One region of the Arthrobacter sp. LFS091 genome, then DNA from elsewhere that is predicted to be linked to it. Evidence: riboswitches for the same ligand, from Rfam matches in the RefSeq annotation. Region 1 holds a riboswitch; each other region holds the start of a gene.
What was found. A riboswitch is a leader RNA that binds a small molecule or an ion and turns the genes downstream of it on or off. The one in region 1 is predicted to bind thiamine pyrophosphate.
Positions count from the first base shown of each region.

Region 1 (9,632 bases):
TCCCGACTCCTACCCAACAGCGCCGGCCCCCGTCACCGCGGTGTTCGCTGGTTTGCTCACCAAGGTGGGCGTTTACGCCATGGTCCGCACCGAGACGTTGCTGTTCCCGGGAGATACCCTCAACGTCCCCTTGATGGTGGTGGCGTTGCTGACCATGGTGGTGGGTATCTTGGGCGCTTTGGCCCAAAGCGACATAAAGCGTCTCCTGTCCTTCACGTTGGTGAGCCACATCGGGTACATGGTGTTCGGCCTCGCCATGAGTTCCGTCGCAGGCCTGGGCGCCGCGGTCTTCTACGTGGCGCACCACATCACTGTGCAGACCAGTCTGTTCCTGGTGACGGGCCTTATCGAGCGCCGGGGTGGCAGTTCGTCCATCGACCGACTGGGTGGTTTGGCCAAACTCTCGCCTCTGCTGGCCCTCTTGTTCTTCGTTCCGGCCATGAATTTGGCGGGCATACCGCCCTTCTCCGGCTTCCTTGGCAAGTTGGGCCTCCTGCAGGCAGGCGTGGAACTGGGCACACCGCTGGCCATCACCTTGGTGGTCGGCGGCGTGGTCACCAGCCTGCTGACCTTGTTGGCAATCGCCAGGGTCTGGAACAGGGCTTTCTGGCGAAAGCCCGAGGACGCTGAATACCCGGATCCTGTGCTGTTGGCCAGTGGGAACGTCGGGGTGCTCCCGCGCACCATGGTGGGTTCGACGGCGGGACTGGTGGTTTTCGGGGTGGCGTTGACGGTGTTTGCCGGGCCGCTCTTCCACCTCGCAGACGGTTCGGCCGAGATCATGCTGGACCGCTCGGCGTACATCCATTCGGTCCTGGGTGATTCGGTGGAGATTCCGGCGTTGCCGCAGAGGGCTGGTGCCAAATGAGCCGTAAACCGAACTCCTTCCGTACTGAACTGCCGCTGCTCATCTGGCTGGTCATCGTCTGGGGTGCCCTGTGGCGCGATTTCAGCCCGGGCAACCTGCTGTTCGGTGCTCTGATCGCGGTCTTGGTGGCAAAGTTCTTCTACTTGCCTCCCGTTGAGCTTAGCGGCAGGTTCAACGTGCTGCGCGCCATTCCGTTCGCGCTGATCTTCCTCGCCAAAGTGGTGGCAGCGAGCTTCCTCGTGTTGTACCTGGCTGTGGTCAAAGGGCCAAAGGTGCGCAGCGCCGTCGTCGCCGTTCCGTTGCGTAGCCATTCCGACCTCATGGTGACGGCAACAGGGCACGTCATCTCCCTGATTCCTGGCTCGTTGGTGGTGGAAGTGGACCGATCGACGTCCACGCTGTACCTGCACGCGCTCAACATTTACCAAGAGGCTGACATCGAAAAGATCCGTCAGGAAGTCCAGAACATTGAAGCCGGCTTGATCCGCATCATGGGCACCCGCGAGGAAGTCCAGGCGTTGGGAGCCGAGATCAGTCCAGGCGTGAAAGGGGCAGCCCTGTGAAGGAAATCGTCCTCATAGTTACGGCCGTGATTCTTAGCCTGGCCGCTGCCGGCGCCATTGTGCGGATCGCGATCGGTCCTTCGCTGCTGGACCGGGTCTTGGCATCCGACGTTTTGCTGGCCATTCTCGGTGCAGCATTGGCGATCGACATGGCGGTGAACCGGCACCTGAATAACCTGATGCTGCTGGTAGCGCTGGCCGTGATCGGCTTTATTGGCTCGGTGACAGTTGCCCGGTTCGTGGCTGAGCGGAGGGAACAGAGCAATGAGTCCTGATGCCACCGGCGTGGATGCCGTCATCGATGGTGTGACCGCTGTGTTCCTGGTGGTGGGAGCGCTGATGTCCCTCGGCGCCGCGGTGGGTTTGCTGCGTTTCCCTGACCTGATGAGCCGCATGCACGCTGCTACCAAACCGCAGGTCCTGGGCTTGTTCCTCATGCTGGCGGCCATCGGCCTGCAGATGCGGACTTGGTGGGTTTGGCCCGTGCTGTTGGTGGCGTGGATTTTCCAGCTGCTGACCGCGCCCGTGTCGGCACACATGGTGGGTCGGGCCGCGTACCGCACCAAGCACGGCCACCGGGAGATGCTGACCAAGGACGAACTTGAGGCCGTCGTTCAGAGGGCGGCTGCGGGGCAAGTCGACCCGGAGGGTTAAAGCCAACGCGGGGTCACTTCCGGCCCATCCCAGGGGGATTTATGGGCCGGAAGTGACCCCGCGTTGCTTCAAACGGTGATGCGCTAGACGATGTCCTGGGACTTCGCGAAGCGGGCGATGGCACGCTGGGTGCCCCTGCTGGCCAGCACCTGGATGAGTGTGCTCACGAACGCCGAGATCAGGGCGAAGGTGAGGGCGGAGCGAAGGCTCGTTTCCATGTCATCGTTGCCTGTGGGCGGCTTGTTGCCTGTGGCCTTTTCCCACCCTTTGTTGACGAGTTTTGTTCCGACGAAGCCTGCCCCGAGGCTTACTCCGGCGCCGATCAGCTTGAAGAAGAGGTTCATGCCCCCAGCCTAGCCGCAACGCGTGGACCGGCAACGCTAGCGGCGGCTTTCCCGTTCCTTGAGGAAGGCGACCAGGGAGCCTACAGGTGCCAGCACGGGGACGACAGGGTGATCGGCCGACCATACGGCGTCGACGGTCCCGTATCCGGCGATTTCCTTGAGGAGGTAGTAGGTGGGCGGCATCAGTTTCAGGGTGCCTGCTGCCTCTGCCGCGAGGATTCCCTCCACGGGCATCCACAGGGATTGCCACGCTTCGGTTGTTTGGTGGTGGGGCTCCCTGTCTGTCGAGGGCCTGGCCACATAGAAGAACGTGTCGAAACGCTTGGGCATGTCGATCGGGGTAATCCAGTTGGCCCATGGGCGCAGGTCACCGGCGTCGATGCTCAGCCCGGCTTCCTCACGGACCTCCCGGATCGCGGCTGTGAGCACCATTCCTGCTTTGGCAGCGGCATCGTCGGAACCGATGGAGCTGGCCTGCCAGTCCGCAGCATGCCTGCTGAGCAGTTCGGGGGCGTAGTCCCACCCGGAGTGGTCGGCGGGGTCCACGCGTCCTCCCGGGAAAACCACCATTCCTGCGGCGAAGTCCATGGTGCTGACCCTGTGCTGGACGAACGCCTCAAGCCCGGACGGGGTATCGCGGAGCAGGATGACGCTTGCGGCGAGGCGTGCTTCAGCCACGTCAACGTTGTCTGGGAGGCCAGAGCCGGGTTGGTCCGTCATGAAGTGTGCCCCTTCGCTTTGGATGTTGCTGGATGATTCTCTCAGGTCCGTTGCGAGGCCTGGTGTGCGTGCCAAGCGTGGGGCAAGGCTGCAGAGTGGGCCTCGCAACGGTGAGGGTGGGCCGGAATGTGACCGGACCGCAGTCCCCACCGCGGAGTGCAGGTGTAAACTGAACCAGCCCAGCAGGGCAGATTTAATAACGACAGGGGAGCGCCGCCGTCGGAACCTGCAGAGATGCGGGAGCCGCGAGGGCGCTGAGAGTGCGGACAGCCGCAGACCCTCGAACCTGATCCGGTTAGTACCGGCGCAAGGGAGTCGAGCTTCTCAGAGTGTCCGGAACCGGGCGGCGCAGGCCGGCCGGGTAATCCGGGGAGCACTTTCCCCTCCTGTAACTCAGGAGGCAGAAAAATGACCACGGTAAGCGTGAAGAAGACCAGTTATAACTGGCGTGTTGTAGACATTGTGGTGGCAGCTTTGATCGCCATCGCCGGCGGCGTGATTTTCTGGGCATGGTCCCAAGGCGCCGCACTGGTATCCATCCCCATGAACGCGGCGTATCCGCCGCTGACGGGCCTGATCGCTGGCGGTTGGATGATTCCGGCGGTCCTGGGCATGCTCATCATCCGTAAGCCGGGTGCCGCCCTGTTCTGCGAGTCCGTTGCTGCCACAGGCGAACTCATCATGGGCTCCCAGTACGGCACCACCGTACTGATCTCCGGCGTCCTTCAGGGCCTTGGCGCGGAGCTCATCTTCGCCGCGTTCCTCTACAAGAAGTTCAACCTGCCCACCTCGCTCCTTGCCGGTGCAGGTGCGGGCCTCTTCTGCGGCCTCAACGACTCGTTCCTTCCCTGGGGCTGGAACATCGCCTACGAGGCAATCGACAAGCTCACTTACATCACGTTCACCACGATCTCCGGGGCGATCATTGCGGGCGCACTGTCGTGGATTGCCACCCGCGGCCTGGCGAAAACCGGCGTCCTTAGTTCCTTCGCGTCGCGCAAGGCCGCTTCGGAGCCCGTCTTCAGCTGATGCCCGTCATTGAACGCGGCAGCCACGTCCGGCCTGCCGCCATCACAGCCGAGGGCTGGGGATGGCGGCACGCCGGAAGGGCCACGCCAGCCATCCAAGGCCTTGACCTCAGGATCGAACCGGGGGAGCGGGTACTGCTGCTCGGCCCCTCGGGTGCGGGCAAGTCCACGCTCCTGCATGCCCTCGCGGGGGTGTTGGGGGACGAAGAAGACGACTCGGACGAGACCGGCTCGCTGCTGCTGGACGGCGCTTCTCCCCGGGAGCAGCGCGGCCGTGCGGGCCTGATGCAACAGGACCCGGAAACGCAGGTTGTCCTGTCCCGGGTGGGGGACGACGTCGCCTTCGGCGCCGAGAACCTGGCCGTGCGGCGGGAGGAAATTTGGGCCCGCGTCCATGAAGCGCTCGACGACGTCGGGTTGCGGACCGCTGCCGGCGGCGGACTGGCGTTGGATCATCCGACGGCGGCCCTGTCCGGCGGGCAGAAACAGCGCCTCGCGCTTGCGGGGATTTTGGCGATGCGGCCCGGGCTGATCCTGCTGGACGAACCAACGGCCAACCTGGACCCAGCAGGGGTCCTTGAGGTGCGGGACGCAGTGGGCCGCTGCCTCGACAAAACCGGAGCCACCCTTGTTGTGGTGGAACACCGCGTCTCCGTGTGGAAGGACCTGGTGGACCGGATTGTGGTGTTGCAGCCAGGATCCGCGGGCAACGGCACTCCGGGCGTCCTGTTGGACGGCCCGCCGGAGCAGGTCCTGTCCGAGGCCCGCACCATGCTGATGGCAGCCGGCGTCTGGGTTCCCGGATACGTCCCGGCAACCCGTGCCCGGCGCACTGAGACCTCCGCCGCACAACTGCTCCTGGCTGCCCAGGATGTGGCAGTCTCGCGAGAAAAGCCCCGCCGAAAGGGATTCCGGACCATCCCTCCGGTTCCTGTGCAATCCGATGTCAGCGCCCAGGTCAGGGCGGGCCAAGCGCTCACCATCACTGGTCCGAATGGTGCCGGTAAGTCTACGTTCGCGCTCACGCTGGCCGGCCTTTTGGCGCCGGTGGACGGCAAAGTGAGTGCCGCCGTCGAGCTTTCAGAAGGGGCCGGGATCGACCCGTTCAAGTGGAAAGCCGATCAACTGATTTCACGCATCGGGACAGTGTTTCAGGAGCCCGAGCACCAGTTCGTCACGGGCAAGGTGCTGGATGAGCTGATGTTTGGTCCGAAGCACCTTGGCCATGGCGAGGAACGCGTGGACGAACTGCTGGAGCGGTTGCGGCTCACCCACCTGGTGGACGCGAACCCGTACACCCTGTCCGGCGGCGAGAAGCGCAGGCTTTCGGTGGCCACGGTGCTCGCCGCGCATCCTAAAGTCCTTGTCCTCGATGAGCCCACGTTCGGCCAGGACGCGAACACTTGGGCCGAGCTGGCGTCGTTTCTTTCGGAGTTGCTCGACGCCGGAACGGCTGTGGTCTCCGTAACCCACGACCAGGAGTTCAGCGCCGTGCTGGGCGGCACGGAGCTGCGCCTGGACCCCGCGGCACGTGCAGCAAGCCGCCAGGAAGCCGGTGCAGCATGAGGGACGCATTGAACCTGCGGGGTAATCACGCCCTGCTGACCACAGCGAACCCGCTGGCCAAGTTCGTCGCGGTCTTCCTGATTTCGCTGGTGTTGGCCCTCTCCATCGACTGGGTTTCGGCAACTACCGCGCTGGTGGCCGAGCTGGCGCTGTTCCCCCTTGCCGGGCTCACGCTGCGGCTTTTGTGGCAGCGGGCCTGGCCGTTGATCATCGCTGCGGCGATTGGTGGCTGGAGCACAGCGATCGTGGCGGCTGACAGCGGCGCTGTACTGCTCGACGTCGGACTCTGGTCCATCAGCGAAGGTTCCCTTGAGCTCGGGCTGGGTTTCATGCTGCGCGGCCTGGCGATTGCCCTTCCGGCGATCCTCCTGATGACCTGCACCGACCCCACGGACCTGGCCGATGCCTTGGCACAGAAAGCGAAGCTGCCGCACCGGTTTGTCCTGGGATCCCTCGCTGCCATGCGCTTGGTGGGCCTCATGGCCGAAGAATGGCAGACCATTGGCATGGCCCGCCGTGCACGGGGTGTCGGTTCGCAAGGCAACCCGTTCCAGCGGTTGAAAGCCACCCTCGGCCAGAGCTTCGGGTTGCTGGTCCAGGCTGTCCGGCGGGCTTCGCGGTTGGCTGTGACCATGGAAGCGCGGGGCTTTGGCGGCGGCCAGCGGACGTGGGCGCGCGAATCCACGTACTCGGTGCTGGATATCTGGGTGGTCCTTGGCGGAGTGGTCATCGCAGCGGGTGCTGTGCTGGCCGCCGTGGGCGCCGGGACCTGGAGCTTCGTCTGGCGCTAACGGGCGGCGCGGTCCTGGACTTCATCGAATCCCGCCCGGGTGAGGAAACCCAGCTGTGCCTCCTTTTCCGCGAGCTGGACGATGGGTCCAAGCTCGAAGCATGTTGCTTCGAGGCGACGGAGGGCCTTGGCGTTGCGGGCATCGGGCTCCACAACGATCCGGTCCTTGCCCGGCAGGGAAAACATGTACTTGATCAATGACGTGGCCAGCCGGGGCGTGAAGTGCGGGATGGGGCGCGTGGCCGGAGCCAGCAGCAGGTGCATGCCGATGTCTTCCTCGCGGGCGGGGTACGCCTCGCCCACGGGGTCGTGCAGGGGCTCGTAGGTCTGGAACAACGCCAACGCCTCCCCGTCCAGGGTCACCAAGAACGCGTGGTGTGTCTCCAGTGAGTCCAGGAATTCGTAGATGCCCAGGACCTCCTCAAAGGTGTGCTCGGTCATTCCCCAGAACCTGGCGCGGGGCTGGGTCACCCACTCGAAGACAAGCCCCAAGTCCTCGTTGGGGACCAGCGGGACGATCCGCAGGGCACCCCATCCTTCGAGTTCTTCGGAGTAGACGGTGGTGCGGGCGGAGAAGTCCGGGGCGGTGGTGGTCATGTCTTCCTTCGGGTGCTGGGTATTCGGGTGCGACTGGGTGCAGAAGTGTCAGGGTTCGTCTTTGCTGAGGACCGACCACCCGGTAACCACCGGGGCGAGCTGCCCGGCGGTCCACACGGGCAATTGGTCGGCGAAATGCTGGTGGCCCGGCGTCCCGGCGGCGCCGAAGGGAACAATCCACCGGCTGTTCCGGCGCTCGGACAGGTCCCAGACGTAGCGGGCCACAGGGCCGCGGAAGCTCCGGTCATCCATGCCCGGGAGGCTCTCAGTGCATAGCACGCATCCGGTGTCGCCGCTGAGACCGGCAGTTGGCGCGGCGTCGGCAAGGGAACCGGGGAGGAGATGAACGGCCAGCAGCTGATGGCGGTCACCCCATGAAGCTCCGTCCAGAAGTGCCTCTTCCAGCGCCGCGTCTTCAAGACTTGCAGCCGCTTCCACTCCAGCATCGATGCCGAGCTCCGAACCTCGGAGCAGCAGCGTCTCAAGGGCGAAACCGACCCGGGAGGGAACGGACAACCACGGCCCGAATAACGGTGAATAGCCTGCGGGGTCGTTCAATGCAGCAAGGGATGGGTGCTTGGCCAAGCGTTGGACCAAGGCACCCCTCCACCCGGAAAAGAGGGCAGCCGGCTTGCTGCCGGCGTCCATCCGGCCATCCCAGCGAAGCAGTCGTGAGCGCACTTCCTTGGCCTCCCGGGACAGGTCAGCGGGATCCAAGGCGGCCAGGATCGAGCGGTACAACGGCCATGGACCCAGCAGAGTATCCATGTGGATGGCCTGCATGTGGTCGGGAGCGAGAGGGCCTTCAACCGCTTCAAGCAGCTCGCGGATCCGCGCGGCGCGGTATGCGGGTGCAAACTCCATTGCGACGGCGTCCCCTCCGCCTGCTGCGCGGTCATTCGCGCTGACGGCGAACGTTTCAACCGCGGACCGGGGAAGGATCACGTATTGCCCGTCCCACGCATGGCGGGCTGAGTATGCGGGTGCGGGCAGGCGACGGTTGGCGGGATTCCGCTGGGGGACCAGCCCGGCAACAAACTGGGTCACGGTTCCTGACGTATCAGCGGCGATTACGCTGTTGACCGGTTCCACCCAGGCATCCAACGCGGCTTCCACCTCGTGAACGCTCCGGCTCCGCAGCATCGGCAGGAGGGCCTCGAAACCCAGCCGCCCCTCAACCCGCGCGGGGAAACGCAAACTCAGGGCGCCGCCGTCGGGCGTTTCGGAGATGACCGGTCCGCGGGCGGTCTCAATAATGTCCACGGACACGGACTCACCGTCGCGGACGTGAATGGTCTCCAGATTCACGACGACGGTTTCCCAGCCTTCCGCGCCCCGTGCCTCGATGCGCTCGCCGGAGTAGTCGGTGACCCGGCGCAGCTCTTCCTCGAAGAGGTCCTGGTAGTCGGCCATGGCGTTGGTGACGGCCCACGCGGTGTGCTCTGTCTGGGCGAAGTGCGGAAGGCCGGGAACTCCTGGAAACGCGAACCCGACGGCGTCGAATTCCGGGCAGGCGAGCCGCACCTGCTGGTACACGCCGGGCAGTTCCATGAGGCGGTGCGGGTCACCGGCAACCAGTGGCAAACCGCTCACGGATACCGAACCATGGGCCGCCCAGGCGTTGCTGCCGGACCACACCGGAGCTTCGATACTGAACAGGCTGACGGCATCCTCGCCGAGGGTCCTTACGACGTGGGCGCGGAACAGCTTGTTCGGGAACGTGGAAAAGAGGATGTGGTGAACCAGGAAGACGCCAAGGGGGGTCCAAGGGTTCCACAGCTCGGGACTGCTACCCGACTCGGTGAATTCCGGGCTGTCCCGGAGGCCGTCGGCCAGTGCGCGGTTGACGCCGTCCACGTACTGACCACACCAACGTTGGGTGTCGGCGTCGAGGTTCTCGAAGCAACGGCGGGCGGTGTCATCCAGCCGTGCCTGCCGGGCGAACCGGTCCCAGGCCACCGCGTCTGCGCCAAGTACTTCCGCTGTGCGCCCCTCGGATCGCCAGCGCTCCAATTCGATCTGCCAGGACCGGTCGATCGCGGCATTGCGGCCTTGCAGGAAGGCCAGTTCATTGGCAGATCCGGCCCAAAGATGCGGGATTCCCCACGTGTCCCGGTACGTTCCCGGGCCGCCTGCCGGACCTGATTGTTGCGTCGGGGCAGGCGTCATCTTCTCGATCACTTTCATACTTAGGTTAGGCTTACTTAAGTTCAAGATAAGTGGCTTTGGCTCCGTGCACCAAATCGTGGCCATTCGTGAAGGAGAGTTTCTTGAAGCGCAATTGGGAAGGCGTGGTCCTCAAGGTGATGGGCGCCAAGGACTTCACCCTGAAGGTGACGGGGCGCGAGGAGATCACCCCGGATTTCCTCCGAATCCATGTACGGGACGGCGGACTCCTGGAGCGCAGTGGCGTGCACCCCACCATGTGGATCCGATTGTGGTTCGACGACTCCGGAAAAGCGCACCAGCGCGCCTACACCGTGGTGAACGCGGACCCGGCGG
Region 1 is NZ_JBFPFP010000006.1:299,929-309,560, reverse strand. It holds gene ACNQOP_RS13555 (Na+/H+ antiporter subunit D) at 1-868, shown strand, start outside; gene ACNQOP_RS13550 (Na+/H+ antiporter subunit E) at 865-1,431, shown strand; gene ACNQOP_RS13545 (monovalent cation/H+ antiporter complex subunit F) at 1,428-1,706, shown strand; gene mnhG (monovalent cation/H(+) antiporter subunit G) at 1,696-2,085, shown strand; gene ACNQOP_RS13535 (DUF4235 domain-containing protein) at 2,169-2,429, opposite strand; gene ACNQOP_RS13530 (NUDIX hydrolase) at 2,466-3,149, opposite strand; TPP riboswitch at 3,344-3,480, shown strand; gene ACNQOP_RS13525 (ECF transporter S component) at 3,558-4,178, shown strand; gene ACNQOP_RS13520 (ABC transporter ATP-binding protein) at 4,178-5,743, shown strand; gene ACNQOP_RS13515 (energy-coupling factor transporter transmembrane component T family protein) at 5,740-6,534, shown strand; gene ACNQOP_RS13510 (GNAT family N-acetyltransferase) at 6,531-7,130, opposite strand; gene ACNQOP_RS13505 (penicillin acylase family protein) at 7,179-9,311, opposite strand; gene ACNQOP_RS13500 (siderophore-interacting protein) at 9,401-9,632, shown strand, end outside.

Region 2 (9,632 bases), on a different contig from region 1:
CGTTCGTCCGCATCTGGGACGAAATCCGCCCGTACCTGGAAATCGTTGACAACGAGCTCGTCGCGGAGAACCAGCCACGGCTGACGTACTTCGAATGCCTGACCATCCTTGGCTTTGCGGTCTTCGCTGACCAGCCGGTGGACGTAGCAGTCATTGAAGTCGGCTTGGGAGGCATCACCGATGCCACCAACGTCGGAGACGGCCAGGTCTCGGTCATCACGCCGATCTCGCTGGACCATACGGACCTGCTGGGCGACACCACCGAGGACATTGCTTACGAGAAGGCCGGAATCATCAAGGCCGGCGGCTTCCTGGTGAGTGCGGCCCAGCCGGTGGATGCGGCCCAGGTCCTGCTGGAAAAGGCCCGCGAAGTGGACGTTCCGTTCCGCTTCGAAGGCGTTGAGTTCGGCGTTGAATCCCGCAGCGTGGCCGTGGGTGGCCAGGTCCTGACCATCCAGGGACTCGCCGGTCGCTACGAGGATCTTCTGCTGCCGTTGCACGGCGCCCACCAGGCCGAGAACGCCGCTGTTGCCGTGGCTGCCCTTGAGGCATTTTTCGGCGGGGGAGAGAAGGAGCTCGACGCCGAGGTGCTGAAGGAAGCATTCGGCACGGTGACGTCGCCCGGCCGCCTCGAGGTGGTGCGGACCGCTCCCACTGTGGTGGTGGACGCTGCCCACAATCCGGATGGAATCCGGGTCTCTGCCGAGGCCATCCAGGAGGCCTTCAGCTTCAGCAAGTTGGTGGTGGTAGTGGGCATCCTGCGGGAGAAGGATGCCGAGGAGATCCTGAAAACCCTCAAGGAGTCCCTGGGCGGACTCGCCGAGGAATTCTGCTTCACCCAGTCCAACTCGGCACGTGCCGTGCCTGCAGCGGAACTGGCCGAACTCGCCGTCGACCTCGGTTTTGGTGAGGACAACGTACATATCGCGGAGAAGCTCGACGACGCCCTCGAATGGGCTGTGGAGCGTGCTGAATCCAACGACGACCTCGCCGGTGGCGTCCTGGTGACCGGATCGATCACCGTAGTTGCAGAGGCCCGAATCCTGCTCGGAAAGGCAGGTGCCTGAGCGTGGCCAAGATGACGAAGGCCCAGCGCGAATGGCGGCCGGGCATGCCGAAGAAACGTCGGTCCACCAAGATGATGTTCGCGTCCACGGTGCTTCTGCTGGAGGCCTTCGTGGCGTTCTTCGGGACCCTGGCTGTCTTCGGGCTGAAGCGGGGTGAAGTGGACCCCGGGATTATCCTGGGCGTGGGCATCGCCTTGAGCATTGTGCTGGTTCTGGCCTGCGCAGTGTTGTCCAAACCCTGGGGCATCGCAGTCGGCTGGGCCTTGCAACTGGTCCTGATCCTGACGGGCTTTGCTGAGCCCACGATGTTCATTGTCGGCATCCTCTTCGCCATCTGCTGGTGGTATGGGATCAGGGCAGGGATGCGCATCGACCGCGAAGTGGCGCAACGGGACCGTGAGCAGGCGGAATGGGACGCGGCCCACGGTGACGAAGCAGGCACCCAAACCCCGTAAACTGGCATGAAAACCACTGACCAACCACATTGGAGCAACTGTGAGCATTGAACGGACCCTCGTCCTGGTCAAGCCCGACGGCGTCGCCCGCAACCTGGGCGGGACCATCCTCGCCCGGATCGAAGCCAAGGGCTACACCCTGGCGGAGCTGAAGAAGGTCAACGCGACCCGCGAGCTGCTGGAACAGCACTACGAGGAACACGTGGGCAAGCCGTTCTATGAGCCCCTGGTCGAGTTCATGCTGAGCGGACCGGTCATCGCCGCAGTCTTCGAAGGCCACCGCGTGATCGAAGGCTTCCGGTCGTTGGCAGGAACAACGGACCCCACCACTGCGGCACCGGGCACCATCCGTGGCGACTTCGGCCGCGACTGGGGCCTGGCAGTCCAACAGAACCTGGTCCACGGATCGGATTCCGTTGACTCCGCTGAGCGTGAGATCAAGATCTGGTTCGAGGGCTAAGAACGCCCCACCGAGATGACAGAAAAGGCCAATGTTCGAGTCGAACATTGGCCTTTTCTATCATCTCGCGGGCGTTTGCGCGTGTTTCCTTAGTAGCCGGACGTCCCGGCGAACACGTGGAGGAATGCGAAGAAAATAGTGGCGGCGACGGCAACGTAGAGCAGTGCCACAATGATCCAGCCGGAATCACCCAGCAGTTTGGCCAGCGCCGGCGGTCCCTTGATGACACCGGTGGAGATGTTCCGGATTGTCACCCAGACGAACAGGGGAATCATGACGGCCCAGACCACCATGCAGAACGGGCACAGGACGTTGATGACGTAGAGGGCCTGCGACCACAGCCACACAACGAATGCGAAACCCAGGGTTACCCCGGTCTGCAGACCCAGCCAGTACCAGCGGGAGAACTTTGCGCCGGCAAGGAGGCCCATGGCGGTGGTGATGATGACGGCGAACGCGACAATCCCGATGAACATGTTCGGGAAGCCAAACACTGAGCTTTGGGGAGTTTCCATGACCTTGCCGCAGGAAATCCAGGGATTTACATCGCAGACGGTGACATGGTTGGGGTCCTTCAGAACTTCGAGCTTCTCAAGGACCAACGCCCCTGAGGCAAGCCAGCCGATGACGCCGGTGATCAGCAGGAGCCACGCAAAGGGCTTGTCCCGCACGGTCTTGGGCAGTGCAGCGTACACGGTGGACTGTTCTTCCACCGGCGTGGAGGCGTTCTTGGCCAGGTTTCCCCTGGCGGTGCTCGGCATCGCGGATCTGATCCTTTTCGATATGTGGCCCGGCGGGGCGGGAAGGGCTCTTGGGAGGATTGTAGCGCCGTAGGCTGGGGGAGGCCCCCAGCCTGTAGCGGCAGTGCGGCGACACAGCCGGTTACCCCGCGAAGGTGCAGGGGTGTGAGAGAATGAACATGGCCGGTTTTCGACCCACATTCGGAATCCGGTCCGGTGACTTGTTCCCAAGACCGCCAGTATGAGCTGGGCATGCCCCGGATCCCGTGATCCTCGGTAGGCCCGCCATGACAATGGACGGCACCTGGTTGTGGCAGCAGAACAACGGGTTTCAGGACAGGGCCACCGGCCTTCCAGGGCTGCCGCACCCCAATGATGGTGCGAACCGGAAGGCAAACTACCGACTTCTGTCAACGCCTGCGGGTTTTGACAATATTTGCCCCACCGGGCGCCGGATGTGGCGGCGTCGCTGGGGCAGGAGTGTTGCCACATATGGATAAAGACCAGGTTGTAGCCGTTAATGACGAGGCAGCTTCCGCGGAAACAGCGGAAGTGCCGAAGAAGACCACCCGGACCCGCCGCAAGGCCGCGCCCAAGGAAACTCCCGCGGTTGAGTCGCCCACCCCTGAAGTGCCTGCAGCTGTCGAGGGGACCGATACCCCGGAAGCGGCCGCCCCGCCGGTACGCAGGACCCGGTCCCGCAAGAAGGTTGAACCCGCGGAGCCGCTCCCCGGCTTGGGCGAGGAAGCCGCTGGCGCCCCCGAGGCCGCCGCAGTCGAGAGCCAGCCTGAAGCTGTCGCCGAGCCCGCCCCCGAAAAGCCGGTCCGCCGTCGTCGTACGGCTAAGCCGAAGGCTGAAGCAGCCGAGGCGCCGGCCGCTGAAGAAACCACGACGCCGGAGCCCGGCTCCCAGCCCGTCGAACCTGCTGCTGAGCCAGTCGCCGCAACACCGGCTGCTGCTGATGCGCCGGCTCCTGCGGCCGAGGACGCTCCCGCTGAGGAGGAGACACCGGCCGCGTCCACGTCCCTTTTCCTTGAGCCGGTGTCCATCACGTCCATGATTTTCCAGGCTCCGGACCTCACCACCGTCCCGCGCGTTGCGGCCGTGGAAGAGAAGGCCGGGGAAGTCGAAGAAGAGGCCGAGTCCAGCGCGGACAACGAGCTCGATGACGCCGGCAGCCGCCGTCGTCGCCGGAGCCGTGGCCGCCGCGGCAGGCGTGGAACCGAACGCGAAGAGAACGAAACCGAAGGCCCCAGCGAGTCCGAGGACGACGAAGCCCAGGCAGCGGAAGCCCTTGAAGAAGGCGTGACGTCGCGTCGTCGCCGTCGCCGCCGCCGCGGCGACCAGGATCTTGAACTGACCGGTGGCACGGATGACGACCCGCCCAACACGGTGACCCGTGTCCGCGCCCCCAGGCCCATCACCGAAACGGCTCCGTCCAACCGTGTCGCCAGCGTCAAGGGCTCCACGCGGCTTGAGGCCAAGAAGCAGCGCCGCAGGGAGTCCCGCGAAACCGGCCGCCGCCGCCAGGTCATCACCGAAGCCGAGTTCCTTGCGCGCCGCGAGTCGGTAGACCGCCAAATGATCGTCCGCCAGCGCGACGACAGAATCCAGATCGGCGTCCTTGAGGACGGCGTCCTGGCCGAGCACTTCGTGTCCAAGACACAACAGGACTCGCTGATCGGCAATGTGTACCTCGGCAAGGTCCAGAACGTACTGCCTTCCATGGAAGCCGCGTTCGTGGACATCGGCCGTGGACGTAACGCCGTGCTGTACGCCGGCGAAGTCAATTGGGATGCTGTCAACCTCGAAGGCCAGCCGCGCCGGATCGAGAACGCCCTGAAGTCAGGCGATTCTGTCCTGGTGCAGGTCACCAAGGACCCGGTGGGTCACAAGGGTGCCCGACTGACCAGCCAAATTTCGCTGCCGGGCCGCTACCTGGTGTACGTACCGGGCGGCTCAATGACCGGTATCTCCCGCAAGTTGCCGGACGTCGAACGCAACCGCCTCAAGCGCATCCTCAAGGACCGCTTGCCGGAAAACGCCGGCGTCATTGTCCGCACCGCAGCTGAAGGTGCCTCGGAAGAAGAGCTGACGCACGACATCAACCGCCTGCGCGCTCAGTGGGAGGGCATTGAGGGGCAAGCCTCCTCAACCAAGATCCTTGCACCGGAATTGCTGTACGGCGAACCCGACCTGACCATCAAGGTAGTGCGCGACGTCTTCAACGAAGACTTCTCCAAGCTGATCGTCTCCGGCGACGACGCATGGGACACCATCGAGGCCTACGTGACCTACGTTGCCCCTGACCTGGTGGGCCGCCTCGAGAAGTGGACCAAGGACCAGGACATCTTCGCTGCCTGGCGCATCGACGAGCAGATCCACAAGGCCCTGGAACGCAAGGTCTTCCTGCCCTCGGGTGGTTCGTTGGTCATTGACCGCACCGAAGCCATGACCGTGGTGGACGTCAACACCGGAAAGTTCACCGGCAGCGGCGGCAACCTCGAAGAGACTGTCACCAAGAACAACCTCGAAGCTGCCGAGGAAGTAGTCCGCCAGCTGCGCCTGCGCGATATCGGCGGCATCATTGTCATCGACTTCATCGACATGGTCCTGGAATCCAACCGCGATCTTGTGCTGCGCCGCATGGTTGAGTGCCTTGGCCGCGACCGTACCAAGCACCAGGTCGCTGAAGTCACGTCGTTGGGCCTGGTGCAGATGACGCGTAAGCGCATGGGCACCGGCCTCCTCGAGGTCTTCGGCGAGCAGTGCGAGCACTGCGCCGGCCGTGGCGTCGTGACACACGATGAGCCGGTGGAACACCGCCGTGCGAACGTTGTGGCCGCTGAGCACCACCGCCCGCACACGGAATCGACGCAGCAGCAGCCGGCGGCCCGTACGGAACGGAAGCGCCGCCGAGGCAAGGGTGGGGGACAGGCTGTTTCCGAAGCCCCCGCTCCGGTTCAGTCTGCGCCGGCCGCGCACGCGGCCTCGCCAACGCACCCGGAACCGCAGGACCCTGCGCGCCAGGCAAAGGCCGAGGCAACCCGCGCTGCGTTGGCTACCATCGCGGCTGCAGCACACGCTGCCCACCTGCACGACGACGAGCTTCACCGTGCAGAGGAACTGGCGCGGTCAACTCATCAGACGGCTGCCGACGAACCCGTAGCTCATGGCAACGACGAAGAATCAACGGCCCACGAGGCAGCAGTCCGGGAAGCACGCTCCACCCCGGTCCTGCGTTTCGGTGGCGAAGAAGTCGCTTTGCCGTTCGTTGAACACCAGGACGAACCACAGGCGGCCAAACCGGCAATGAGCCTGGATCTGCTGGCGGAGGCATTCTCCCACCTGGGAGCGGCGCCGGAGGCGGAAGCGGAACCAGCTGCCGTCCGCGAAGCTGTTGCTGCCCCGAAGGTGGCTGCCCCGGCTCGGGCCGCTGAGCAGGATCGGGAAGCCGCTTCGACGTCCGGGAGTCGCCGAGGTCGCCGTAACCGCAGCGCAAGCAGGGCCCAAGGTGCGGCCAACGAAACCAGCGTTGAACACCATGAAGTGACTGCGTCGGCGCCACAAGGTTCGTCCCACGAGGCTAAGGCCCCTGTGGAACCAGCCAAAAAGGCACCCGCAGACGAGCCCATCATCCTGGGAGTCGGCGTGCCGGCTTCCGAGCTCTGATCCGCTCACGGCTTATCGGACCCCGTAGCAACTGCCCCGGCAGTCGCTACGGGGTCTTTTGCGCGTCCAGGACGTCCATGGCCAGACCTGGGGACGTCAATGGGTCATATCCGGGCCCCTACGCAGCGCTGTTCCCGGGCCGGGCTGCTTCCCGGTTAGGCTGGGGGACAGACACGGGGTGCCTGGCGTTGGGCCGGGCTGAGATCCAGACCCGTTGAACCTGTCCGGTTAGCACCGGCGAAGGGATGTCCACATGACTGCAGCATATTCTCCTGTCTACCCGGTTGCTTCGGGCAGGCCAACACCGCGGGTGCTGAGTATCGCCGGCTCCGACCCTTCCGGTGGGGCAGGGATCCAGGCGGACTTGAAGAGCATCGCGGCCCACGGTGGTTACGGCATGGCTGCAATCACCGCCCTCACAGCCCAGAACACCGTGGGCGTCAGCGCCGTCCACGTGCCCCCCGTCGAATTTCTGCGCCAACAACTGGACGCCATCAGCAACGACATTGAGATTGACGCCGTCAAAATCGGCATGCTCGGCGACGCAGAGGTCATCGACGAAGTCCGCAGCTGGCTCGAAAAGGTGCGTCCCGCCGTCGTGGTCCTGGACCCGGTGATGGTGGCAACCAGCGGAGACAGGCTCCTGCGCGAGTCCGCTGAGAAGGCGTTGCGTTCGCTTTTGCCCCTGGCAGACCTCCTGACCCCGAACCTTCCCGAGCTGGCGGTGCTCCTGGGTGAAACGGAGGCGACGGACTGGGCTTCGGCGCTGGACCAGGGTAAGCGGTTGGCCGCTGAGTACGGGAACACGGTCCTTGTGAAGGGCGGCCACTTGGCGGGAACGGCGTGTCCTGATGCTTTGGTGAATACGAGCGGGTTGCTGCGGCAGGACGTGGTCGAGGTCGACGGGCCCCGCATCGATACCCGGAACAGCCACGGCACAGGGTGTTCGTTGTCGTCCGGCCTGGCCACGGTGCAGGTTAGCACGGGGGACTGGGAAGCTTCACTGCGGGAGGTGAAGCCTTGGTTGCTTGAGGCTTTGAGGCACTCCGGGGCGTTGGAAGTAGGACGAGGAAGCGGGCCGATCCACCACTTCCACCACCAGCGGGGTCTGAGGCCCGGCGAGTTCGCCGCGACTTTGTGGGAACACGCACGCGCGGAGCTCGAGGCGATCCATCGGCTTGGCTTCATCGATGGCCTTCAGAAGGGCAGCCTCCCGGAATCCGCGTTCGGCTATTACCTGGCACAGGACGCGATCTACCTCAACGGCTACTCCCGGGTCCTGGCCCGGGCCAGCGCCCTGGCTCCTACTGAAGACGAGCAGTTGTTCTGGGCCAAGGGCTCCCGGCAGTGCCTGGAGGTCGAGTCGGAATTGCACAGGAACTGGCTCAGCAGCCGCGACGTGTCCGGAACAACGGGTCCCGTGACCAAGTCCTATGTGGACCATTTGCTGGCCTGTTCGGCATCGGGAAGCTACGCGGTGCTGCTGGCGGCGATTCTTCCCTGCTACTGGTTGTACGCGGAAGTGGGCCAGAAACTCCACCACGCCTACGTGGAAGCAGGTTCCCCTGTGGACCACGCATACGCGGAGTGGTTGAAGACGTACGCCGACGAAGACTTCGCCGAGGCAACCAGGACTGCGATCAAGCTCACGGACGCGGCGGCCCTTGCGGCCTCGCCGGCGGATCGCGAGGCCATGATGGAAGCCTTCACCCAGTCCTGCCGCTACGAAACTGCCTTCTTCGACGCGCCACGGGTTTTCTCATGACCTCTCCGGTCGGGCGTCCGGGCGGGTAATTTGCGAGGCTCGCCGCGCGTCGCAGGGCAAATCGCGTTAATCGTGCCCAAACCCTGTAGGCTGTATGGGCACGGTGCAGGGAGAGTCCGTTACAACTGGTGACGCGAGTCACGTGGTAGCCTCCGGACCCGGCCTCATTTGCAGCTGAAGGTCAAACTAGCGTAATCTTGATCTTCGGTGCTTACGCCAACACTTGGGTTATGCCCCTTGGAATTGTTCATGGGATGACTCGCGGACTTCGTTCAGAAGTCCACGGCGTTGAGGCACAGCGCGAACCAAGCCTGATTCCGGTTCAGGTTCCGCACGCAAATTTAGTTATAAACGTCGAGAGAAGTGAGTACCCAAGTGGTGTACGCGATTGTCCGCGCAGGCGGCCGCCAAGAAAAAGTTTCCGTTGGAGACTACGTAACGCTTAACCGCGTCCCCGGTGGAGCCGGTAGCACGCTTGAGCTGCCCGCCTTGCTCCTGGTTGACGGCGACAAGGTCACCTCCGCAGCTGCGGAACTGGCCAACGTCAAGGTTACGGCTGAGATCCTCGAAGACCTCCGTGGTCCGAAGATCGTCATCCAGAAGTTCAAGAACAAGACCGGCTACCGGAAGCGTCAGGGTCACCGTCAGGAACTGACCAAGATCAAGATCACCAGCATCGCGTAACTTTCGTTACACGCTGTTCAGGTTTTTCAGTTTCCCCAGAAATTTAGAGGCAGGCATTTCACATGGCACACAAAAAAGGCGCGAGTTCCACTCGCAACGGTCGTGACTCCAACGCTCAGTACCTGGGCGTAAAGCGCTTCGGTGGTCAGGTAGTTTCCGCAGGCGAGATCATCGTTCGCCAGCGTGGAACCCACTTCCACCCCGGTGCAGGCGTCGGCCGCGGTGGCGACGACACCCTGTTCGCTCTCCAGGCCGGTGCGGTTGAGTTTGGTACTCGCCGCGGCCGTCGCGTAGTGAACATCGTTGCTGCTGCAGCTGCAGAGTAACAACAAGTTCTGAACCGGTGGAGCGGGCCAAACGGCCCGCTCCACCGTTCTTTTAACCGCATTACAATCGACTGGGGCGCTTGGGCGCACTGGTTTTGCAACAACGCTGTATAACAGCAACTGAGGAGATCCACGTGGCGAGCTTTGTAGACCGGGTAGTCCTGCACGTATCCGGCGGAACCGGCGGCCACGGCTGTGTCTCTGTTAAGCGGGAGAAGTTCAAGCCGCTCGGCGGGCCCGACGGCGGCAACGGCGGCAATGGTGGCGACGTCATCCTTCGGGTGTCGGCCCAGACCACCACCCTGCTCGACTACCACCACGCACCCCACCGCCACGCCACCAACGGTGGTCCGGGCATGGGTGACTGGCGCGGTGGCAAGAACGGCGAAACCCTGATCCTTCCGGTACCCGATGGCACTGTGGTCAAGACCAAGGACGGCGAAGTCCTGGCTGACCTCGTGGG
Region 2 is NZ_JBFPFP010000001.1:532,962-542,593, reverse strand. It holds gene ACNQOP_RS02520 (bifunctional folylpolyglutamate synthase/dihydrofolate synthase) at 1-1,067, shown strand, start outside; gene ACNQOP_RS02515 (DUF4233 domain-containing protein) at 1,070-1,522, shown strand; gene ndk (nucleoside-diphosphate kinase) at 1,563-1,982, shown strand; gene ACNQOP_RS02505 (vitamin K epoxide reductase family protein) at 2,072-2,743, opposite strand; gene ACNQOP_RS02500 (Rne/Rng family ribonuclease) at 3,215-6,394, shown strand; TPP riboswitch at 6,559-6,657, shown strand; gene thiD (bifunctional hydroxymethylpyrimidine kinase/phosphomethylpyrimidine kinase) at 6,648-8,159, shown strand; gene rplU (50S ribosomal protein L21) at 8,535-8,843, shown strand; gene rpmA (50S ribosomal protein L27) at 8,906-9,169, shown strand; gene obgE (GTPase ObgE) at 9,304-9,632, shown strand, end outside.
Region 2: linked by a shared signal. The riboswitch ahead of thiD (bifunctional hydroxymethylpyrimidine kinase/phosphomethylpyrimidine kinase) and the one ahead of ACNQOP_RS13525 (ECF transporter S component) in region 1 are both predicted to bind thiamine pyrophosphate.

Region 3 (9,632 bases), on a different contig from region 1:
CTTACTCAGCCTCGGTGGTCTCTGCTTCAGCCTCGGCCGGAGCCTCAGCAGCTTCGTCCTTCTTGGCCTTCTTGGTGATGGCTTCCGGGATGATGACGGAACCCTTCTCCGGTGCTACGAAGGCTTCCTTCGGAGCTTTGGTCTTCAGGGTGCCTTCCTGGCCCGGCAGGCCCTTGAACTTCTGCCAGTCACCGGTGATCTTGAGGATCGCAGCAACCTGCTCGGTCGGCTGGGCGCCAACGGACAGCCAGTACTGGGCGCGCTCGGAAGCGACCTCGATGTACGACGGCTCTTCGGTGGGGTGGTACTTGCCGATTTCTTCAATGGCACGGCCATCGCGCTTGGCGCGGGCATCCATGACGACGATGCGGTAGTACGGTGCGCGCATCTTACCGAAGCGCTTAAGGCGAATCTTTACGGCCACTTTTGTGGTCACTCCTGTTTCTGAAACGAGGTGAACCCGACGTTCTGCACCCGTGGGGCGGGCCATACTGGACGGTTCGAAGGACAAGATACGGGCACGGAGAGAGGGGCCGCACCGATCAAGTACCTGTCCATTGTGCCAGATGCCCGGTGCAATTACGACTTAGGCCGCAAAGGGTGGCGTGTTCTTGGTCACTCCGGACGGATCGTATCCGCGAAAACCGGGCAACTGTCAGGCGGACCAGACGTAGAGTCCGGAGCGGTCGGCTTTTTCCACATCCGTGGCGAGGGCGGCCAGTTGCTGGACGTACTGGCGCGATTGGGTAGCGTCAAAGGGCATGTCGTCCTGGGCGGCCCAGGCCGCAGCAACATCATCAAGGACGTTGCCATCGCCCTCACTTTCATAGGTGAGCAGTTCGGCAAGCGCGCGCACCATGGCCTCGGGAACTCCGAGGAGGGCATCACTCGTCACATCCACCAGGGCGAGCTCATAGTCTGCTCCCGCAGCATGGACGGCCTGTCCGGCGAGGTCGCCCAGCTGTTCTACCTCAAAGTCGGTGATGCCTTCGATCCTGACGGCGGGGCCCGTGGCTTCGGCACCGCGATCCAGTGCGGCTGCCCGTTTGAGTGCTTCGTCGTGGGTGGCTACAAATATTTCGGCAAAGCCCATGGAAAGTACTCTCAATCCTTCGTGCTGACGGGGCGGCGGCACGGGAACCGAAAGGTTCCGCGCCGTCAATGCCCAGCTTAGTGCAGCCATGGGCTGCCAGGACGATTCAGCGAACGGCGACGCGCAGCTTGTTCCGCCATGGGTCGTCGAACCGAAGCTCAGCGCCGGTGTGGTGGTTCTGGACGCCCGCCACCTTCAGCCGGTCCGCCAGCATCGCGACGTCATCAGCCGTGGGGACCTCGATCAGGACTTCCCCAAGCCCCAGCGTGTCCTTTCGGGGTCCGGCACCGCGACTGTTCCACACGTTCATGGCCATGTGGTGGTGGTACCCACCGGCGGAAACGAACAAGGCCTGGCCGTGCCAGCCCGCCGTCCGCTCGAACCCCAGGGTTTCCACATAGAACCTTTGCGCAGTTTCAACGTCCCCCACTTGGAGGTGCACGTGGCCGATCCCGGCGGCTGCCTCCCGCTGGCCGGTCACGGCAGCCTCACTCAGGTGCTGCTGCAGGAACCGCTGCGGCGGGAGTGCGACGTTGTCCATGACGACGTTCTTGCCGTCCCACTGCCACAGTTCGCGGGGCTTGTCATAGTAGAGCTCAATACCGTTGCCCTCGGGGTCGGTGAAATAGAACGCCTCGCTGACCAGGTGGTCGGCGCTTCCGGCAAAGGCGCGCGGCTCGTATTCTGCCGCCGTGGCAATGGTGGCCGCCAGGGATGGCTGGTCCTCAAAGAGGATGGCGGTGTGGAACAGGCCCGCTTCCCCACGGCCCGGGATCTGCAGACCTGAGGCAGGCGCCAGGTGGACAACAGGCTTTCCCGTGCGGCCCAAGTACAGTCCGCCATCCTGCTCGGCCACGATGTCCAGGCCCAAGGCGCGCTGGTAGTAGTCGCTCATGACCTTCATGTCGCCTACCTTGAGCATGACGGTGCCCATGGTGAGTTCGGCAGGAAGAAGATCCTGGCTGTTTGCTGTAGTCATGTGAAGCTCCTGGGTTTGAGGCTGCCGCCCTTTCGGCACCTTCTACTAGTACTAAATTACTTGAAGCTTCAATTTATTCCTAACGGATGATCCCGCCACGTAAAACGATGTGCTGGAGTTCGGCCACGGTGTTGAGGGCGACCCGCGGATCTTCACGGCAGAGAACGACGTCGGCACTCGCCCCTTCGCTGATGGCTTCGGCACCCAGCCACGCCCTTGCGCCCCACGTTGCGGCCTCCAGGACAGCGGAAGGCGGCAGGCCGGCGTCGTGCAGTTCCTTCATCTCGTCCGCAATCCGGCCGTGCTTGATCACGCTGCCGGCATCGGTGCCCGTGTAGATGGTGACACCGGCTTCGAAGGCCTCCAGCACGCGGTCGTGGCGGCGTTCCCACAGCTTCGCCATGTGATCTGCGTAGACGGGGAACTTGGGCGCGGCCTGGGCGGAAATCTCCGGAAAAGTCGCAATGTTGACCAGCGTAGGGACAATCGGAACGCCCTGCTCCACAAGCCGCGGAAGGTGCCGCGGCAAGAGGCCCGTAGCGTGTTCGATGCAGTCGATATTGGCGTCCAGCATGTCGTCAATGGTGTCTTCTGCGAAGCAGTGGGCCGTAACCCTGGCTCCCTCATCGTGCGCGGCCGAAATGGCGTCCTTGACCAGCTTGGCCGGGAAGGACGCGGCCAGGTCACCAATGCCGCGATCGATCCAGTCGCCCACGAGTTTCACCCAGCCATCGCCGTCACGGGCTTCTTTGCGGACGGTCTCCACGAGCTGTTCGGGATCGATTTCATGGCCCAGTCCTCGGAGGTACCGCCGGTCCCTGGCTATATGCCGGCCAGCCCTGATCAGTCGCGGCAAATCCGCGCGCCCTTGGACCCAGCGCGTGTCACTGGGCGATCCGGCATCACGGATCAACAGTGTGCCGGCCGCCAGGTCTGCCCTTGCCTGGGCGAGGGTGGTCTGCTCATCAACCGCACCGCCCGGCCCCAAACCGATGTGGCAGTGGGCGTCGACAAAGCCGGGCAAGACCCAGCCGTCGAGCACAACGTCCGGTGCCGCCACCGGCTGGATGAACGTCAGGCGACCGTCAACGGACCACATGCCCCTGCGCTCCCTGCCTGCTGCTACGAGCACCGTACCGCTGAATTCGATGATGTTGGCCATGGCAAAAAGCCTAGCCCTGTACGTGCCTGGCAAGCCTGCAACGCCATATGACTGTGCGGCCGCAGGCAGCTGTGGTAGCTTCGTCTACGACCACACGGGGGCCCCTGCAGGGGCTGAGATCGGACTGAGGCAGTCTGCGACCGTTGAACCTGTCCGGGTAATGCCGGCGAAGGAAGTGAGCAGTCCCTTGAGCACCACAGAAACACAGCACAGCCCTGCCCAAAACGCGACCGTCGTTAAGACCGGGGCACCGGAAACCGTGACGCAGTCGCTGAAATCCCACTCGCTGGGGTGGCTTGAAGATCCCGAACATGGCATTCGCGTTCCTGTCACCGAGATCGCACTGGAACCCTCCCCCAATGGCCAAGCCAACCCGCCCCTGCAGGTTTATCGAACTGCCGGACCGGGCAGTGATCCGAGAGTCGGGCTGGAACCGTTCCGTGCACCCTGGATCGAAGGCCGGGGCGACACGGAGCCGTACTCGGGCCGTGAAAGGAACCTGCTCGACGACGGCAAGTCCGCGGTCCGGCGCGGTGCGGCATCGGCGGAGTGGAAGGGCGCACAACCGGTGCCCCGCCGCGCCGTCGAGCAGAAGACCGTCACACAGATGCACTACGCCCGGAAGGGCATCGTGACGGAGGAGATGCAGTTCGTGGCCTTGCGCGAGAACTGCGATGTCGAATTGGTCCGCAGCGAAGTTGCCGCCGGACGCGCCATCATCCCCAGCAACATCAATCACCCGGAATCCGAACCGATGATTATCGGCAAGGCGTTCCTGGTCAAGATCAACGCCAATATTGGCAACTCCGCGGTGACCAGCTCCATCACCGAGGAAGTCGACAAACTGCAGTGGGCGGCGCAATGGGGTGCCGATACGGTCATGGACCTCTCCACCGGCGATGACATCCACACCACGCGGGAATGGATCATCCGCAACTCCCCTGTTCCAATCGGCACGGTTCCCATTTATCAGGCACTCGAAAAGGTCAACGGCGAGGCCAATAAGCTCACGTGGGAGATCTTCCGCGACACCGTGATTGAACAGTGCGAACAAGGGGTGGACTACATGACCGTCCATGCCGGGGTGCTGCTGCGCTACGTCCCGTTGACTGCCAATCGCGTCACCGGCATCGTTTCCCGCGGCGGCTCGATCATGGCCGGCTGGTGCCTGGCCCACCACCAGGAGAACTTCCTCTACACCCACTTCGACGAACTGTGCGAGATCTTCGCCAAGTACGATGTCGCCTTTTCGCTCGGCGACGGGCTGCGTCCCGGCTCCATCGCGGACGCCAATGATGCCGCGCAGTTCGCAGAGCTGGACACCCTTGCCGAGCTGACCCAGCGGGCGTGGGAGTTCGATGTCCAGGTCATGGTTGAAGGCCCGGGGCACATCCCCTTCCACTTGGTACGTGAAAACGTCGAACGCCAGCAGGAACTGTGCAAGGGTGCCCCGTTCTACACACTGGGCCCCTTGGTCACGGATGTGGCGCCCGGCTACGACCACATCACCTCGGCCATTGGCGCGACCGAAATCGCCCGCTACGGCACGGCAATGCTCTGCTATGTGACACCCAAGGAACACCTTGGCCTGCCGAACAAGGACGACGTCAAAACCGGTGTGATCACCTACAAGATCGCCGCCCACGCCGCTGACCTCGCCAAGGGGCACCCTGGCGCGAACGAGCGCGACGATGCACTGTCCAAAGCCCGCTTCGAGTTCCGCTGGCGCGACCAGTTCGCCCTGTCCCTCGATCCTGTGACAGCCGAGGCGTTCCACGACGAAACCCTGCCCGCCGAGCCGGCCAAGACCGCACACTTCTGCTCGATGTGCGGGCCGAAATTCTGCTCCATGCGGATCAGCCAGGATATCCGCGATGAGTACGGTTCAGCTGAAGCGCAGGCCGCAATCGCCGGCATGTACAGCGGCATGAGGGAAAAGAGCCAGGAGTTCCTGGCTTCCGGCGGGAAGGTCTACCTGCCGGAACTGCAGGTACCCGGCACTGCGGGCAATGGCAGCTCAGGACGCCTGAACTGACATGGCCCGTCCCACGTCCGCGACAAACGAGCGGATGATGTGATCGCCATCCACTGAATCCTGGGGCCGGTGCCCGCCCGCTGCTACCCGGCGGAGGGCGCCGGTCTCCTGGAGGTATCCCGCAATTTCCTCGTAAAGCGGCTCCCAACCACCCGTAAGGACCAAGGTGGGAACGCCGGGCACAATGTGAAGCGGTGCCTCCCATGGCGGTGCCTGGAGCCTGAGGCGCCGCGCAGACTTCCGGGCCTCCGGCGTGTCCAGTCCCCCGGTTTCGGCCGAGAAAGCCCTGCGGAAGTATTCCCGCTGGTAGTCGGCGTCGTTCAATTGTGCCCGGACGTCGAACAACGGCTCCATCAGCGCACGGTGGGAGGCCGTGGCCGGCAGTTCGGCTGTCAGCGACAAGCACGCCGGCTCCACCAACGACAGCGAATGCACAAGATCAGGACGCTCAATAGCTGCCAGCATGGCGGAAATGGCGCCCTGTTCGTGCGCCACGACGTGGCCTCCACCGGCATCGGCCAACGCATTGATCACGATGGCGACATCTGCTGCCACATTGGATGGCGCCGGTTCCTCGACCGCCGAAAAGCCGTGCCGCCTCAGGAACAGGGCGTCATAGGCCAGCGCCATGCCGTGTTGCTTCGGCCATGCTGCGGCGCCGAAACTCCCCAGGCCGTGAACGAAGACTACGCGCTGCTTGTGCATTGGTTCAGCCTATTCCACGGCTCTGACATCCCAACTGCCTGGCAGCTGGGACGCACTGTCTACTTACCGAGGAACTTGTCGAAGCCCTTGGGAAGGTTCAGCGACGACGGGTCGAAGTCCGCCGCGCCTTGCCCAAAAGCCGCGCCCGTGGGGGCCGCTGAAGCAGCGTTTGCCCGTTTGGCCTCCGCATCGCGAAGTTCCTGGGCTGCCTTGGCCGGGTTGCCGGACCGTGCCTTCTTCTTGGGAGTGTTCTTCCCGTTCTTGCGTCCGCCAGGGCCACCGAGGCCGGGCATCCCAGGCATACCCGGCATGCCACCGCCCTGGGCCAGCTTCTTCATCATCTTCTGTGCCTGGGCGAAGCGTTCCAGCAGGCCGTTGACCTCGGAGACATGCACGCCGGAACCCTTGGCGATGCGGGCGCGGCGGGAACCGTTGATGATCTTGGGAGCAACACGCTCGTGCGGTGTCATGGAACGGACGATCGCCTCGACGCGGTCGATCTCTTTTTCGTCGAAGTTCTCCAGCTGCTGACGGATGTTTTGAGCACCCGGCATCATCATGAGCATCTTCTTCATGGAGCCCATGTTGCGGATCTGCTGCATCTGGGCGAGGAAGTCGTCAAGGGTGAAGTCTTCCTGGTCGGCGAACTTCTTCGCCATCCGGGCGGCTTCATCCTTGTCCCATGCCTTCTCGGCCTGCTCGATCAGGGTGAGGACGTCACCCATGTCGAGGATGCGGGAAGCCATGCGGTCCGGGTGGAAGAGCTCAAAGTCGTCCAGGCCTTCGCCGGTGGAGGCAAACATGACGGGCTTGCCGGTCACGGACGCCACGGAAAGCGCGGCACCACCGCGGGCGTCGCCGTCGAGCTTTGACAGGACGATGCCCGTGAAGTTGACGCCCTCGTCGAAGGCCATCGCCGTGTTGACGGCGTCCTGGCCGATCATGGAGTCGATCACGAACAGGACTTCGTTGGGGATGATCGCCTGGCGGATCCGGCGTGCCTGATCCATCATTTCGGCGTCGACGCCCAAGCGGCCGGCGGTATCAACGATCACGACGTCGTGAAGCTTCTGGCGGGCTTCCTCGACGCCGGCCTTGGCGACGGCGACCGGGTCACCGGCAGGGTGTTCAAGTTCCGAGGTAGCGCCGGGGTGCGGAGCGAAAACCGGGACACCGGCACGCTGGCCAACAACCTGGAGCTGCGTCACTGCATTGGGACGCTGAAGGTCGCAGGCAACCAGCATGGGGCTGTGGCCCTGGGCCTTGAGCCACTTGGACAGCTTGCCGGCGAGGGTGGTCTTACCGGCACCCTGGAGGCCCGCGAGCATGATGATGGTGGGGCCGTTCTTGGCCAGGCGGATCCGGCGGGTCTCGCCACCGAGGATTTCCTTCAGTTCCTCGTTGACGATCTTCACGATCTGCTGGCTGGGATTCAGTGCACCTGAAACTTCGGCACCGAGCGCGCGTTCACGGATGCGTCCAGTGAATTCGCGGACCACCGATACGGCGACGTCCGCATCCAACAGGGCGCGGCGGATCTCCCGGACCGTGGCATCGACGTCAGCCTCGGTGAGGCGGCCCTTGCCACGGAGGTTCTTGAAGGTTGCTGTCAACCGGTCAGAGAGTGAATTGAACACGCGCCGTGCACTTCTTTCGATGGTCTACGAATGGCGGCCAATGCGGCACGCCAGAGTCTTGACGATTCTTGCCCCGGCACGATGACTCAACTACGGGATGACTCAACTACGGGACTCGACTATCTAGGGTACCAAGTCGCACCTCCAAGATGGCATGCTGGCACGGTGACCAGTAAAACAACTGTAAAAACATTGCTCATCCTCGGAGCATCCGGAGACTTGACGGGCAGGCTGCTGCTCCCGGGCCTTGCTGGACTGTTGGCCGCGGGTGGCGCTCCAGGCTTGCGTTTGGTGGGAGCCGGCTCTGATCCTTGGTCTCCGGACCAGTGGAGGGAACGGGTCGACGGCGCTTTCGCCGCCGCGTCGAAGGAAGCCGACGCCCAAGGCAAGGCGGCTTTGGCTGCCGTGGCCGGCAGCACCGAATACCACCAGCTGGACGTGACGGCCGAGGGACCGCTGGCAGAGTTGCTGTCGCAGCTGGAGGGTCCGGTCGCGATCTACTTCGCGTTGCCGCCCCACGTCAGCCAGAAGGCCTGCGAGGTTTTGCACCCTGGACAGTTGCCGGCCGGAACCCGCCTGGTCATGGAAAAGCCATTTGGATCAGGTACCGAATCGGCGCGCGAATTGAACAAGACGCTGGCTGCGCTGGTGCCGGAGGACCACATCCATCGGGTGGACCATTTCCTGGGCAAGGCAACAGTGCTGAATATCCTCGGCCTCCGCTTCGCCAACAGGTTCCTGGAACCGGTGTGGAACCGGGACCACATCGAAAAAGTGGAGGTCATCTTCGACGAAGACCTCGCCCTTGAGGGCCGTGCCCGCTACTACGACACCGCCGGCGCGCTCCGGGACATGATCCAAAGCCATCTCCTGCACATCATGGCGTTCCTGGCCATCGACGCGCCGGCCACCATTGGGGAACGCGACCTGCGGGACGCCGTCGCCACCGTATTGCGTGCCAGCAGCATCAAGGCCCCCTACAACCTGTCGACGCGTCGTGCCCGGTACACGGCAGGAACCCTGGGCGAACGTACCGTGCCCGACTACGCCGCGGAGGAAGGCGTGGATCCTGCCAGGAACACCGAAACCCTTGCGGAAGTCCGGGTGGACATCGACAACTGGCGTTGGAGCGGCGTCCCGTTCATCCTCCGCTCGGGCAAGGCCATGGGACAACGCCGCAAGGAAGCAGTCATCACGTTCCGCCCGGTCCCCCACCTCCCCAAGGGCTTCTCCGGCGTGGACTCCCCCAATCAGTTGCGGATCGGTTTCGGGCCCGACGTTTTGGAGCTCGACGTCGATGTCAACGGCCCCGGTGACATCTTCAACCTTGACCGCGCAAGCCTGGTGGCCGAACTCAACGCGGCCGGGATGCTGCCCTACGGCGAAGTGCTCGAAGGCATCCTGACAGGCGATCCGCTCCTGTCCGTCCGGGGCGACACCGCTGAGGATTGCTGGCGGATCATCGAACCCGTCCTCAATGCTTGGGCGAACGGCGAGGTGCCCCTGGAAGAATACGCCGCCGGCAGCGCCGGGCCCGCGAACTGGCCCACCGGCGTCGAGGACTAAACGTCGAAGACTAAACAAGGCAACACAAAGCGGGCCGGGTACCTTGTCTGGTACCCGGCCCGCTGCCGGTGTTTGAGTAACGAGTGGTAGCCGGTGGCCTAGATGGCCGCCGCGCCCCGTTCACCCGTCCGGACCCGGACTGCTTCATAGACATCCACGGTCCATACCTTGCCGTCGCCGGCCCTGCCGGTATTCGAGCTGGCGATGAGGACATCCAGGATGTCGTCCGCCTGTTCGTCCGTGGCCAGGACCTCGATCCGGATCTTTGGCAGCAGGTCCACGTTATACTCGGCTCCGCGATACACCTCGGTGTAACCCCGCTGCCGGCCGTAGCCGCTGGCTGCACTGACCGTCAGGCCCTGAACCCCGTATGCTTCGAGGCCTTCCCGGACTGCTTCGAGCTTTTCGGGACGGACGATCGCTGTGATGAGCTTCATGCCTGGACACTCTCCTTG
Region 3 is NZ_JBFPFP010000005.1:366,358-375,989, reverse strand. It holds gene rpsP (30S ribosomal protein S16) at 2-424, opposite strand; gene ACNQOP_RS11940 (hypothetical protein) at 656-1,093, opposite strand; gene ACNQOP_RS11935 (VOC family protein) at 1,200-2,072, opposite strand; gene ACNQOP_RS11930 (amidohydrolase family protein) at 2,152-3,234, opposite strand; TPP riboswitch at 3,319-3,426, shown strand; gene thiC (phosphomethylpyrimidine synthase ThiC) at 3,422-5,269, shown strand; gene ACNQOP_RS11920 (alpha/beta fold hydrolase) at 5,252-5,974, opposite strand; gene ffh (signal recognition particle protein) at 6,034-7,611, opposite strand; gene ACNQOP_RS11910 (glucose-6-phosphate dehydrogenase) at 7,777-9,177, shown strand; gene ACNQOP_RS11905 (P-II family nitrogen regulator) at 9,276-9,614, opposite strand; gene ACNQOP_RS11900 (ammonium transporter) at 9,611-9,632, opposite strand, start outside.
Region 3: linked by a shared signal. The riboswitch ahead of thiC (phosphomethylpyrimidine synthase ThiC) and the one ahead of ACNQOP_RS13525 (ECF transporter S component) in region 1 are both predicted to bind thiamine pyrophosphate.